DNA from 2 places in the Pantoea sp. BRR-3P genome. Region 1 is predicted to be linked to the other one. Evidence: predicted binding sites of a transcription regulator. Region 1 holds the regulator's gene; the other holds the start of a gene.
What was found. Region 1 encodes sigma-54, which starts transcription at its own class of promoters, with help from an activator protein. Its sites were predicted from a motif close to GTTGGCACANNTTTCGCTNT; they were not measured.

Region 1 (5,773 bases):
ACTGGCAACGGTGGTAGCAGGCGCACTAAAAGGTGAAGATGATATTGCCATTGGCAATCTTATCGGAGCCAATATTTTTAACCTGGCGATTGTGCTCGGCCTGCCCGCACTGATTCATCCCGGAAGTATAGATACACACGCCTTTGCGCGTGATTATTGGGTAATGCTGGCCGTTAGCGTGCTGTTCGCCCTGCTCTGTCTGCTGCGTAAGCGGCGGATTGGCCGTATTGCAGGCACTCTATTATTAGGTGGATTTATCGCGTGGGTTCTGTGGCTATGGCTCAGCCCCATGGTTATCACAAGCTATTAAGGACGGACTGACCATGTCACATCAGCAACCGGATTTCGATTTTCAGCAGGCAGGTAAAGCGGTGCTGCGCATCGAACGTGAAGGGCTGGAGCAGCTTGATCAATACATCAATGACGATTTCAGTCGCGCCTGCGCAATGATATTTGCCTGTCGCGGCAAAGTGGTCGTGATGGGCATGGGCAAATCGGGACACATTGGTAAAAAAATGGCCGCGACCTTTGCCAGTACCGGTACGCCATCATTCTTTGTGCACCCCGGAGAAGCCAGCCACGGCGATCTCGGTATGGTAAGCACCAATGACGTGGTCATCGCCATTTCCAATAGCGGCGAGTCAGGTGAAATCCTTGCGCTGATTCCGGTGCTAAAGCGCCAAAAAGTCCAGCTGATTTGTATCACGGGCCGCCCGGAAAGCGCGATGAGCCGCGCAGCTGATGTGCACCTGTGTGTGAAAGTGCCGCAGGAAGCCTGTCCGCTGGGCTTGGCACCGACCACCAGCACCACCGCCACCTTAGTCATGGGCGATGCGCTTGCCGTCGCTCTGCTGGAAGCGCGTGGATTTACGCAGGAAGATTTTGCGCTGTCGCATCCCGGCGGCGCGTTGGGGCGTAAACTGCTGTTGCACGTCAGCGATATCATGCACAGCGGCGATGAAATCCCGCACGTCAGTCGTGACGCGTCAATGCGTGATGCATTACTGGAAATTACGCGTAAGAATCTCGGCTTGACGGTCATCGTCGATGATCTGATGAAAATTGAAGGCATCTTCACCGATGGGGACTTACGTCGCGTGTTTGATATGGGCATCAATTTCCAGACGGCCCGCATCCAGGATGTGATGACCAGCGGCGGCATTCGCGTGCGTCCAAATATGCTGGCGGTTGACGCACTTAATCTGATGCAAAACAAAAACATTACCGCCCTGCTGGTCGCCGATGACGATCGCCTGCTCGGTGTGGTACATATGCATGACATGCTGCGCGCTGGCGTAGTCTGAACAGGAAATACTCATGAGTACTGAAACGGCGATGGTCGAGACTTGCTACGGTCCAGTGAGCGCAGCGGTGATGGCACGTGCCGCGCAGATTCGCCTGCTAATTTGTGATGTCGACGGCGTGATGTCCGATGGCGTGATTTATATGGGGAACAGCGGTGAAGAGCTAAAAGCTTTTAACGTACGCGATGGCTATGGCGTGCGTTGCCTGCTGACCTCCGGCGTCGAAGTGGCTATTATTACCGGCCGCAAAGCAAAACTGCTGGAAGATCGCTGTAAAACGCTCGGCATTACGCATCTTTACCAGGGACAATCGGATAAGCTTTTGGCCTGGCGTGAACTCCTGGATAAACTGTCGTTATCTGCCGAACAGGTGGCGTACATCGGTGACGATCTGATCGACTGGCCAGTAATGGCGCAGGCGGGTTTGAGCGTTGCCGTGGCGGATGCCCACCCGATTTTGCTGCCGCGCGCGCATTATGTTACCCGCATTGCCGGTGGCCGCGGCGCAGTACGCGAGTTGTGCGATCTGATTTTGATTGCGCAGAACAAATTTGAGGATGCCATAGGGCAATCAATATGAGTAAGAGCAGGCGTTGGATGACGCTGATTCTGGCCCTGATCGCGTTGGTGCTGATCGGCTGGAATCTCACCAACCAGGATGACAACAAAACGCCGGTGGCGACGAATAATCAAGAGCCAACGTATACCAGCGAAAAATCCAATACTGTGGTGTATAACCCCACGGGCGCACTGGGTTATAAGCTGGTGTCAGATAAAGTGACCTACTTTTCAGCCGATGAGGTAAGTTGGTTCGATAATCCGGTGATGACCACCTATGACGAAAACAAAGTGCCGACGTGGTCAGCGCGTGCTGACAAGGCAAAGCTGACTAAAGATCGTATGCTTTACCTTTACGGCAATGTCGTCGTCAATACGTTGACCCAGGATTCACAGCTTGAGCGCATTCTTACCGATAACGCTCAGGTAAATTTGGTCACCCAGGACGTGACGTCTGACGATAAAGTCACCCTTTTTGGCCGCAGTTTTAATTCCACTGGCATGAAAATGCGCGGCAATTTACGGACGAAAAATGCTGAGCTGCTTGAAAAGGTCAAAACTTCCTATGAAATCCAAAATGAACCAAAACAGCCTTAAGTTATTGCTGGTGAGTGCCCTGCTGGCAACGAGTTTGCCCGCCCTGGCGCTGACCGGCGACTCAGACAAGCCCGTTAATATTGACTCCGTTAATCAGGCGCTGGACCTGCAAGGCAACGTCGCGACCTTTACCGGCAACGTGATTGTTACCCAGGGTTCGATCAAGATTACCGCCGATAAAGTCGTGGTCACACGTCCTGGCGGCGACAGCAAGAAAACCATCGTTGATGCCTATGGTAATCCTGCCACCTTTTACCAAATGCAGGACAGCGGCAAGCCGGTTCAGGGCCATGCCAGTAAACTGCACTACGAATTGGCGAACGACTTTGTTGAGCTGACGGGCAATGCCTTTATTCAGCAGCAGGACAGCAATATTAAAGGCGATCGTATCACTTACCTGGTGAAAGAGCAGAAAATGCAGGCATTTAGCCAGGGTGAAAGTAAGCGTGTGACCACCGTTCTGGTACCGTCGCAGCTGCAGGATAAAAACGGCTCGTCCGCGAGCCCTAAAAAGAGTAACTGATTGCTATGGCCACACTGATCGCTGAAAACCTGGCGAAAGCCTACAAAGGCCGCCGCGTGGTGGAAGATGTTAGTCTGCAGGTAAAATCCGGCGAGATTGTCGGCCTGCTGGGCCCAAATGGTGCCGGTAAAACCACCACGTTTTACATGGTGGTTGGCATTGTGCCGCGCGATGCCGGCCGCATCGTGATTGATGATGAAGACATCAGCATTTTGCCGCTGCATGCACGCGCACGCCGCGGCATCGGCTATTTACCTCAGGAAGCCTCGATTTTCCGCCGCTTGAGCGTGTACGACAATCTGATGGCGGTGCTGCAGATTCGCGATGATCTGACCGAAGAGCAGCGCCAGGATCGTGCTAACGAACTGATGGAAGAGTTCCACATCGCGCATCTGCGTGACAGCATGGGCCAGGCGTTATCGGGCGGTGAGCGCCGTCGTGTGGAGATTGCGCGCGCGCTGGCGGCTAATCCGAAGTTTATCCTGCTGGATGAGCCTTTTGCCGGCGTTGACCCCATCTCCGTTATCGATATCAAGAAAATCATTGAGCATTTGCGTGACAGCGGCCTTGGCGTGCTGATTACCGACCACAACGTGCGTGAAACCCTCGCGGTGTGTGAACGCGCTTATATTGTTAGCCAGGGGCATTTGATTGCCCATGGCACACCTGATGAAATTCTTGTAGATGAGCAGGTTAAGCGTGTTTATTTGGGCGAAGAGTTCAGACTCTGATAAGGTGTCGTAACACCCTACGTTTGCTTAGGAAATTCTAACCGAATTATGAAGCAAGGTTTGCAACTCAGGCTCAGCCAACAGCTGGCGATGACACCACAGTTGCAGCAAGCTATCCGCTTGCTGCAACTCTCTACGCTTGAACTCCAGCAAGAACTCCAACTGGCGCTGGAAAGCAATCCGCTGCTTGAACAAACCGATCTGCATGAAGAAGTCGATGCGCGCGAATTTCAGGATCAGGAAAGTGATTCACTAGATACGCGTGAAGCACTTGAACAGAAAGATATGCCCGAAGAGTTGCCGCTCGATGCCACCTGGGACGAAATCTACACCGCGGGAACCCCTTCAGGCACAGGTACCGACTACCAGGACGATGAGCTGCCGATCTATCAGGGCGAAACCACCCAATCGCTGCAGGATTATCTGATGTGGCAGGTTGAGTTAACGCCTTTTAGCGATACGGACCGCGCGATTGCCACCTCGATTGTCGATGCCATTGACGATACCGGTTATCTCACCGTCACTATACAAGACATTTATGACAGTATTGGTGATGAAGAGTTGACGCTGGAAGAAGTCGAAGCCGTGCTTAAGCGCGTGCAACGTTTCGATCCCGTTGGTGTAGGTGCGCGCGACTTACGTGATTGTCTGTTAGTACAGCTCTCTCAATATTCGTCCGAAACACCTATGCTGGCGGAAGCCCGTTTGATTGTCAGCGAGCATCTCGATCTGTTGGCTAACCATGATTTCCGCAGTCTGATGCGCGTGACGCGTCTCAAAGAAGAGATACTGAAAGACGCGATGCTGCTGATTCAGTCGCTCGATCCGCGTCCGGGTCAATCGATCAACACCAGCGAACCAGAATATGTTATTCCTGATGTTCTGGTGCGCAAAATCAGCAAGCGCTGGACAGTTGAACTCAACTCAGACAGCATGCCGCGCCTGAAAATCAACCAGCAGTATGCTGCGATGGGCGGTGCCGGACGTAACGAAAGCGATAATCAGTTTATCCGCAGTAATTTGCAGGAAGCCAAATGGCTGATTAAGAGCCTCGAGAGCCGTAACGATACGCTGCTCAAAGTGACACGCTGTATCGTTGAGCAACAGCAGGCATTTTTTGAGCAGGGCGAGGAGTATATGCGCCCGATGGTGCTGGCAGATATCGCCCAGGCCGTTGATATGCACGAGTCCACCATTTCACGCGTGACCACGCAGAAATACTTGCACAGTCCGCGCGGCATCTTTGAGTTGAAATATTTTTTCTCCAGCCACGTCAACACCGAGGGCGGCGGCGAAGCCTCCTCCACGGCGATTCGCGCACTGGTGAAAAAATTGATCTCCGCGGAAAATCCCGCAAAACCCTTGAGCGACAGCAAACTGACCTCCATGTTATCTGAACAGGGCATCATGGTAGCGCGACGTACGGTTGCTAAATATCGCGAGTCTTTATCTATACCGCCATCAAACCAGCGCAAACAATTGGTTTGACCGAACGAAGAAGGAAGACCTATGCAGCTAAACTTGACCGGACTTAACGTTGAGATTACCGAACCTCTGCGTGAATTTGTAAATACCAAATTTGCCAAACTGGAACACTATTTTGATCATATCAATCAGGTTTATATTGTTCTAAAAGTAGAGAAGGTGACGCAGGTTGCGGACGCAACACTGCACGTCAACGGCGGAGAGCTGCACGCCACATCGGAAGCGGAAGACATGTACGCGGCCATCGACGGGTTAATCGATAAGCTTTCCCGTCAGCTGACCAAACATAAAGACAAACTGAAAAAACACTAACCTTCACGCTTGCAGAGTGCTGACTGATTCGGCACTTAGAGCAAAATGGGGCGGGTTTAACCGCCCCGTTTTGTCATCTGCGCAAGCGCCAACGGGCGAACCGCAATGCAGTTAATTGCCTGATCCCCGCGGCTATGTGAACTCGCAAGTGAAACGATGATGAACAACGATCTGACACTGGAATTGAGCTCGGTCCTTTCACTGGACTGTACCCGTAGCGGCGTACACTGCCAGAGTAAAAAACGCGCGCTGGAAATTATCAG
Region 2 (5,773 bases), 550 kb from region 1:
CACGAACTTACCTTCTTTACCGCAGAACGGCGAGGTGTTGACGTTGAAGAACATGGTTACGGTTGGTTCATCGACGCTCAGGGCCGGCAGCGCTTCCACATTCTGCGTGTCGCAGATGGTGTCAGAGATGTTCAGCTCGCCCAAGCCGGTGATAGCGATGATATCGCCCGCTTCCGCCAGGGTGCTTTCGATACGTTCCAGACCCAAATGGCCCAGTACTTTACCGACTTTACCGTTACGGGTTTTGCCTTCGCTATCAATGATAGTGACCTGCTGGTTCGGCTTAACGGTACCGCGCTTGATGCGGCCAATGCCGATCACGCCCAGATAGTTGTTGTAGTCCAGCTGCGAGATCTGCATCTGCAGTGGCGCTTCAACTTCAACCTGAGGTGGAGAAACGTGGTCGACGATCGCCTGATACAGCGGGGTCATGTCGTCAGCCATGTCGGTGTGTTCCAGACCCGCGATACCATTCAACGCCGAAGCGAAGATGATCGGGAAGTCCAGCTGCTCGTCAGTCGCATCCAGGTTAACGAACAGGTCAAATACCTGATCAACAACCCAGTCAGGACGCGCGCCCGGACGGTCAACTTTGTTGATAACCACAATCGGCTTCAAACCATGAGCAAATGCTTTCTTGGTTACGAAGCGGGTTTGCGGCATAGGGCCATCCATCGCATCTACAACCAGCAGCACCGAATCCACCATGGACATGACGCGCTCCACTTCACCACCGAAGTCGGCGTGTCCTGGGGTATCAACGATGTTGATACGGTAATCATTCCATTTGATGGCGGTGTTTTTTGCGAGGATGGTAATCCCACGCTCTTTCTCCAAATCGTTGGAGTCCATTACGCGCTCAGTCGCTTCGGTACGAGCATCAAAAGTACCGGACTGTTGTAGCAGCTTGTCAACCAGGGTGGTCTTACCATGGTCAACGTGCGCGATGATGGCGATGTTACGCAAATTTTCGATCACAGCTTTGCCTCAGGCATTATAGAAATAACGCGGTATTGTACACGGATTAAGCGGAAGACTGAACATGATCACAGATTTCGCCGAAAGTTTCTCGTAGCGCTGGTTTTTAGCACCATTTACGGTGCATTAATCTGCACTGTGGTGGCGTTTTGCACCAATATGGTGCTTATCTTCATCCGTGTTGCACCACAACAATGCAGGAAATCCATCCTGGTGCAGCCTTCGACTCACGAAAGCGCGCATTGTAGCGCCATTTTCGCCATTGTCATAAAGTTGGCACAGAATTCGCTTTATCTATTTCAAGCGATAACGACAGTTATAAAACGGTTGAAAGAGCTTGCCGAGATCTTTGGTTAGGAGTGGTCAGCAGTTGTGGCGCATTCCCGGCAACGAAGTTCTCTCACCATGACGATAATGACCATTTCCAGGAGAGTTGAGTATGTCCGCTGAACACGTTCTCTCGATGATGAACGAGCATGAAGTTAAGTTTGTTGACCTGCGTTTTACCGATACCAAAGGTAAAGAACAGCACGTTACTATCCCTGCTCACCAGGTTAACGCTGACTTCTTCGAAGAAGGCAAAATGTTCGATGGCTCCTCCATCGGTGGCTGGAAAGGCATTAACGAATCAGACATGGTGCTGATGCCGGATGCAACCACTGCAGTGATGGATCCGTTCTTCGAAGACTCGACCCTGATCATCCGTTGCGACATCCTTGAGCCAGGCACACTGCAGGGCTACGATCGTGACCCGCGCTCCATTGCTAAGCGTGCAGAAGAGTTCCTGCGTTCTTCCGGCATCGCGGATACCGTGCTGTTTGGACCAGAGCCAGAGTTCTTCCTGTTCGATGATATCCGTTTCGGTTCTTCTACTTCAGGTTCACACGTTGCTATCGATGATATCGAAGCCGCATGGAACACCGGTAAAGAGTACGAAGGCGGTAACAAAGGTCACCGTCCAGGTCTTAAAGGCGGTTACTTCCCAGTGCCACCGGTTGACTCCGCGCAGGACATCCGTTCTGCCATGTGTCTGACCATGGAGCAAATGGGCCTGGTGGTTGAAGCACATCACCACGAAGTCGCCACTGCTGGTCAGAACGAAGTGGCAACCCGCTTCAACACCATGACCAAAAAAGCGGACGAAATTCAGATCTATAAATACGTGGTTCACAACGTTGCTCACGCGTACGGCAAAACGGCAACCTTCATGCCTAAGCCAATGTTCGGCGATAACGGTTCTGGTATGCACTGCCACATGTCCCTGTCAAAAGGCGGCGTGAACCTGTTCTCTGGCGACAAGTACGGCGGCCTGTCTGAAACCGCTCTGTTCTATATCGGCGGTATCATCAAGCACGCTAAAGCGATCAACGCCCTGGCAAACCCAACCACCAACTCATACAAGCGTCTGGTCCCAGGCTACGAAGCACCGGTTATGCTGGCTTACTCTGCCCGTAACCGTTCTGCTTCTATCCGTATCCCAGTGGTTGCTAGCCCGAAAGCACGCCGTATCGAAGCACGCTTCCCGGATCCAGCGGCTAACCCATACCTGGCCTTCACCGCGCTGCTGATGGCGGGTCTTGATGGTGTTATCAACAAGATCCACCCTGGCGATGCGATGGACAAAAACCTGTATGACCTGCCACCGGAAGAAGAAGCTGAGATTCCAAAAGTTGCAGGTTCTCTGGAAGAAGCACTGAACGCACTGAACGAAGACCGCGAGTTCCTGACCCGTGGCGGCGTGTTCACTGATGACGCCATCGATGCTTACATCGAACTGCGTAAAGCCGATAATGACCGCGTGCGTATGACTCCGCACCCCGTTGAGTTCGAGCTGTACTACAGCGTTTAATCAGCATTAAAGATTCGCGGACTTTGCATCGCCGCAAGGCGGCAATCGAGAGAATCCCGGGGAGCTGAGATAACTCAGTGACTCGGGTTAACGAGTGCAGCCAACGCAGCGGGGTGTAAAAGACGCCGAAGATTTTATATTGCCGTGGAAACTTTAGCCCATCTCCGGATGGGCTTTTTTCTCCGCGTATTCATGGTTCGAAGCACAGATTTCCGTCCTGTAAGGCTATAATGCACTAAATTAGTGCAGAGGAACGCTGTATGGCAACTGGCACGCTGCCCGACGCGGGGCAGATTCTCAACTCCCTAATCAACAGTATTTTGCTGGTCGATAACGATTTAGTTATCCATTACGCCAATCCGGCGGCTCAGCAATTACTGGCGCAAAGCTCACGTAAATTGTTCGGCACGCCATTACCGGAATTAACCGGCTATTTTTCGCTGAATATTGAGGTGATGAGCGAGAGTCTCGGGGCTGGCCAGGGCTTTACCGATAGCGAAGTCACCTTAGTGGTGGATGGCCGCGCGCACATTATGTCGCTGACGGCACAGCGTTTACCGGATGGCTTTATTCTGCTGGAAATGGCGCCGATGGATAATCAACGTCGTCTTAGCCAGGAACAAATTCAACATGCTCAGCAGGTTGCTGCCCGCGACTTAGTCCGCGGTCTGGCGCATGAAATAAAAAACCCGCTGGGGGGATTACGTGGTGCCGCGCAACTGCTTACCCGCGCATTGCCCGATCCTTCGCTGCATGAGTACACGCGCATCATCATTGAGCAAGCCGACCGACTGCGTAATCTGGTCGATCGCCTGTTAGGCCCGCAACAGCCGGGTCTGCATGTGACGCAAAGTATTCATCAGGTGGCGGAGCGCGTGGTGAATCTGGTGTCGATGGAGCTGCCGGATAATGTTTCGCTGGTACGTGATTACGACCCAAGCCTGCCGGAACTGCCGCACGATCCCGACCAGATTGAACAGGTGCTGTTAAACGTGGTGCGCAATGCGCTGCAAGCCTTAGGTGATGAAGGTGGCACCATCGTGATTCGCACGCGTACCGCCTTCCAGCTCACGCTGCACGGCACGCGTTATCGTCTGGTCGCACGCATTGATATTGAAGATGATGGCCCAGGCATTCCGGCCCAGCTACAAGATACGCTGTTCTATCCGATGGTGAGCGGACGCGAAGGTGGCACCGGCTTAGGTCTCTCCATCGCCCGTAGCCTGATCGATCAGCATTCAGGAAAAATAGAATTTAACAGTTGGCCAGGTCACACCGAATTCTCGGTTTACCTGCCTATTCGCCAGTGAGGTTTGTATGCAACGAGGGATAGTCTGGATCGTCGATGACGATAGCTCCATCCGCTGGGTGCTTGAACGAGCGCTCACTGGAGCCGGTTTGAGCTGTGCAACCTTTGACAGCGCTAACGAGGTATTGGACGCGCTCGCAAGCAAAACCCCAGACGTATTATTGTCAGATATTCGTATGCCTGGCATGGATGGTCTTGCGCTGCTGAAACAGATTAAACAGCGCCATCCGATGCTGCCGGTCATCATTATGACCGCGCACTCCGATCTGGACGCGGCGGTTAGCGCTTATCAGCAAGGGGCGTTTGATTACCTGCCAAAGCCGTTTGATATTGATGAAGCGGTGGCGTTGGTTGAACGCGCGATTAGCCATTATCAGGAACAGCAGCAGCCACGTAATCAACCCGTTAGCGGCCCAACCACCGATATCATCGGCGAAGCGCCGGCAATGCAGGATGTGTTCCGCATCATTGGTCGCCTTTCGCGCTCTTCCATTAGCGTGCTGATCAACGGGGAATCCGGTACCGGTAAAGAGTTGGTCGCGCATGCGCTGCATCGTCATAGTCCACGCGCGAAGTCTCCTTTTATCGCGCTGAACATGGCGGCGATACCTAAAGATTTGATCGAATCCGAGCTGTTTGGTCACGAGAAAGGCGCATTTACCGGCGCGAACCAGATTCGTCAGGGACGTTTTGAGCAGGCTGATGGCGGCACGCTGTTCCTCGACGAAATTGGTGATATGCCGCTCGACGTGCAAACCCGATTATTGCGCGTATTGGCCGATGGCCAGTTTTATCGTGTGGGCGGCTATGCGCCGGTGAAAGTGGACGTGCGCATCATCGCGGCAACCCACCAGAACCTTGAATTGCGCGTGCAGGAAGGCAAATTCCGTGAAGACTTGTTCCATCGTCTTAACGTGATTCGCGTTCATCTGCCACCGTTGCGTGAACGTCGTGAAGATATTCCGCGCCTGGCGCGCTACTTCCTGCAGGTTGCTGCACGTGAGTTGGGCGTGGAAGCAAAGATTCTGCATCCGGAAACCGAAACCGCGCTGACACGTCTGCATTGGTCCGGTAACGTGCGCCAGTTGGAAAACACCTGTCGCTGGTTAACCGTGATGGCGGCGGGCCAGGAAGTGTTGATTCAGGATCTGCCGCCTGAACTGTTTGAATCCAGCACGCCGGACAATCCAGTGCAGTCGCTGCCGGATAGCTGGGCCACGCTGCTGGCGCAGTGGGCCGATCGCGCCTTGCGTTCCGGTCATCAAAACCTGTTGTCCGAAGCGCAGCCGGAGATGGAGCGAACGCTGCTCACCACCGCGCTGCGTCACACGCAGGGGCACAAACAGGAAGCAGCGCGTCTGCTCGGCTGGGGACGTAATACCCTGACGCGCAAGTTGAAAGAGCTGGGAATGGAATAACGCAGAAGTTTGCGTTTTGAAGCAGGGGAGCACATTGCTCCCCTGTTTTTATATCACTCGCGAAAACTGCTGCATGCGCGCCTTTTGCCGCATGTATACATCGAAGCACATACAGATGTTACGAATCAGCAATCGACCCACGCCAGTAACGTGCAGGCTGCGACCGCGCTGCTCCAGTAAACCATCGGCCACCAGCGGCGCTAACAGCGCCAAATCCTC

Region 2: glnA (glutamate--ammonia ligase) is a predicted target of sigma-54. The motif match lies at 1,251-1,270, and genes of this name have one in related genera.

Annotation. Positions count from the first base shown of each region.
Region 1 covers NZ_CP155066.1:3,542,661-3,548,433, forward strand. The annotation lists gene AAGR08_RS16450 (calcium/sodium antiporter) at 1-310, shown strand, start outside; gene kdsD (arabinose-5-phosphate isomerase KdsD) at 324-1,304, shown strand; gene kdsC (3-deoxy-manno-octulosonate-8-phosphatase KdsC) at 1,318-1,884, shown strand; gene lptC (LPS export ABC transporter periplasmic protein LptC) at 1,881-2,459, shown strand; gene lptA (lipopolysaccharide ABC transporter substrate-binding protein LptA) at 2,428-2,982, shown strand; gene lptB (LPS export ABC transporter ATP-binding protein) at 2,988-3,713, shown strand; gene rpoN (RNA polymerase factor sigma-54) at 3,762-5,201, shown strand; gene hpf (ribosome hibernation promoting factor) at 5,223-5,510, shown strand; gene ptsN (PTS IIA-like nitrogen regulatory protein PtsN) at 5,670-5,773, shown strand, end outside.
Region 2 covers NZ_CP155066.1:4,093,074-4,098,846, reverse strand. The annotation lists gene typA (ribosome-dependent GTPase TypA) at 1-978, opposite strand, end outside; gene glnA (glutamate--ammonia ligase) at 1,418-2,827, shown strand; gene glnL (nitrogen regulation protein NR(II)) at 3,088-4,137, shown strand; gene glnG (nitrogen regulation protein NR(I)) at 4,145-5,554, shown strand; gene hemN (oxygen-independent coproporphyrinogen III oxidase) at 5,603-5,773, opposite strand, start outside.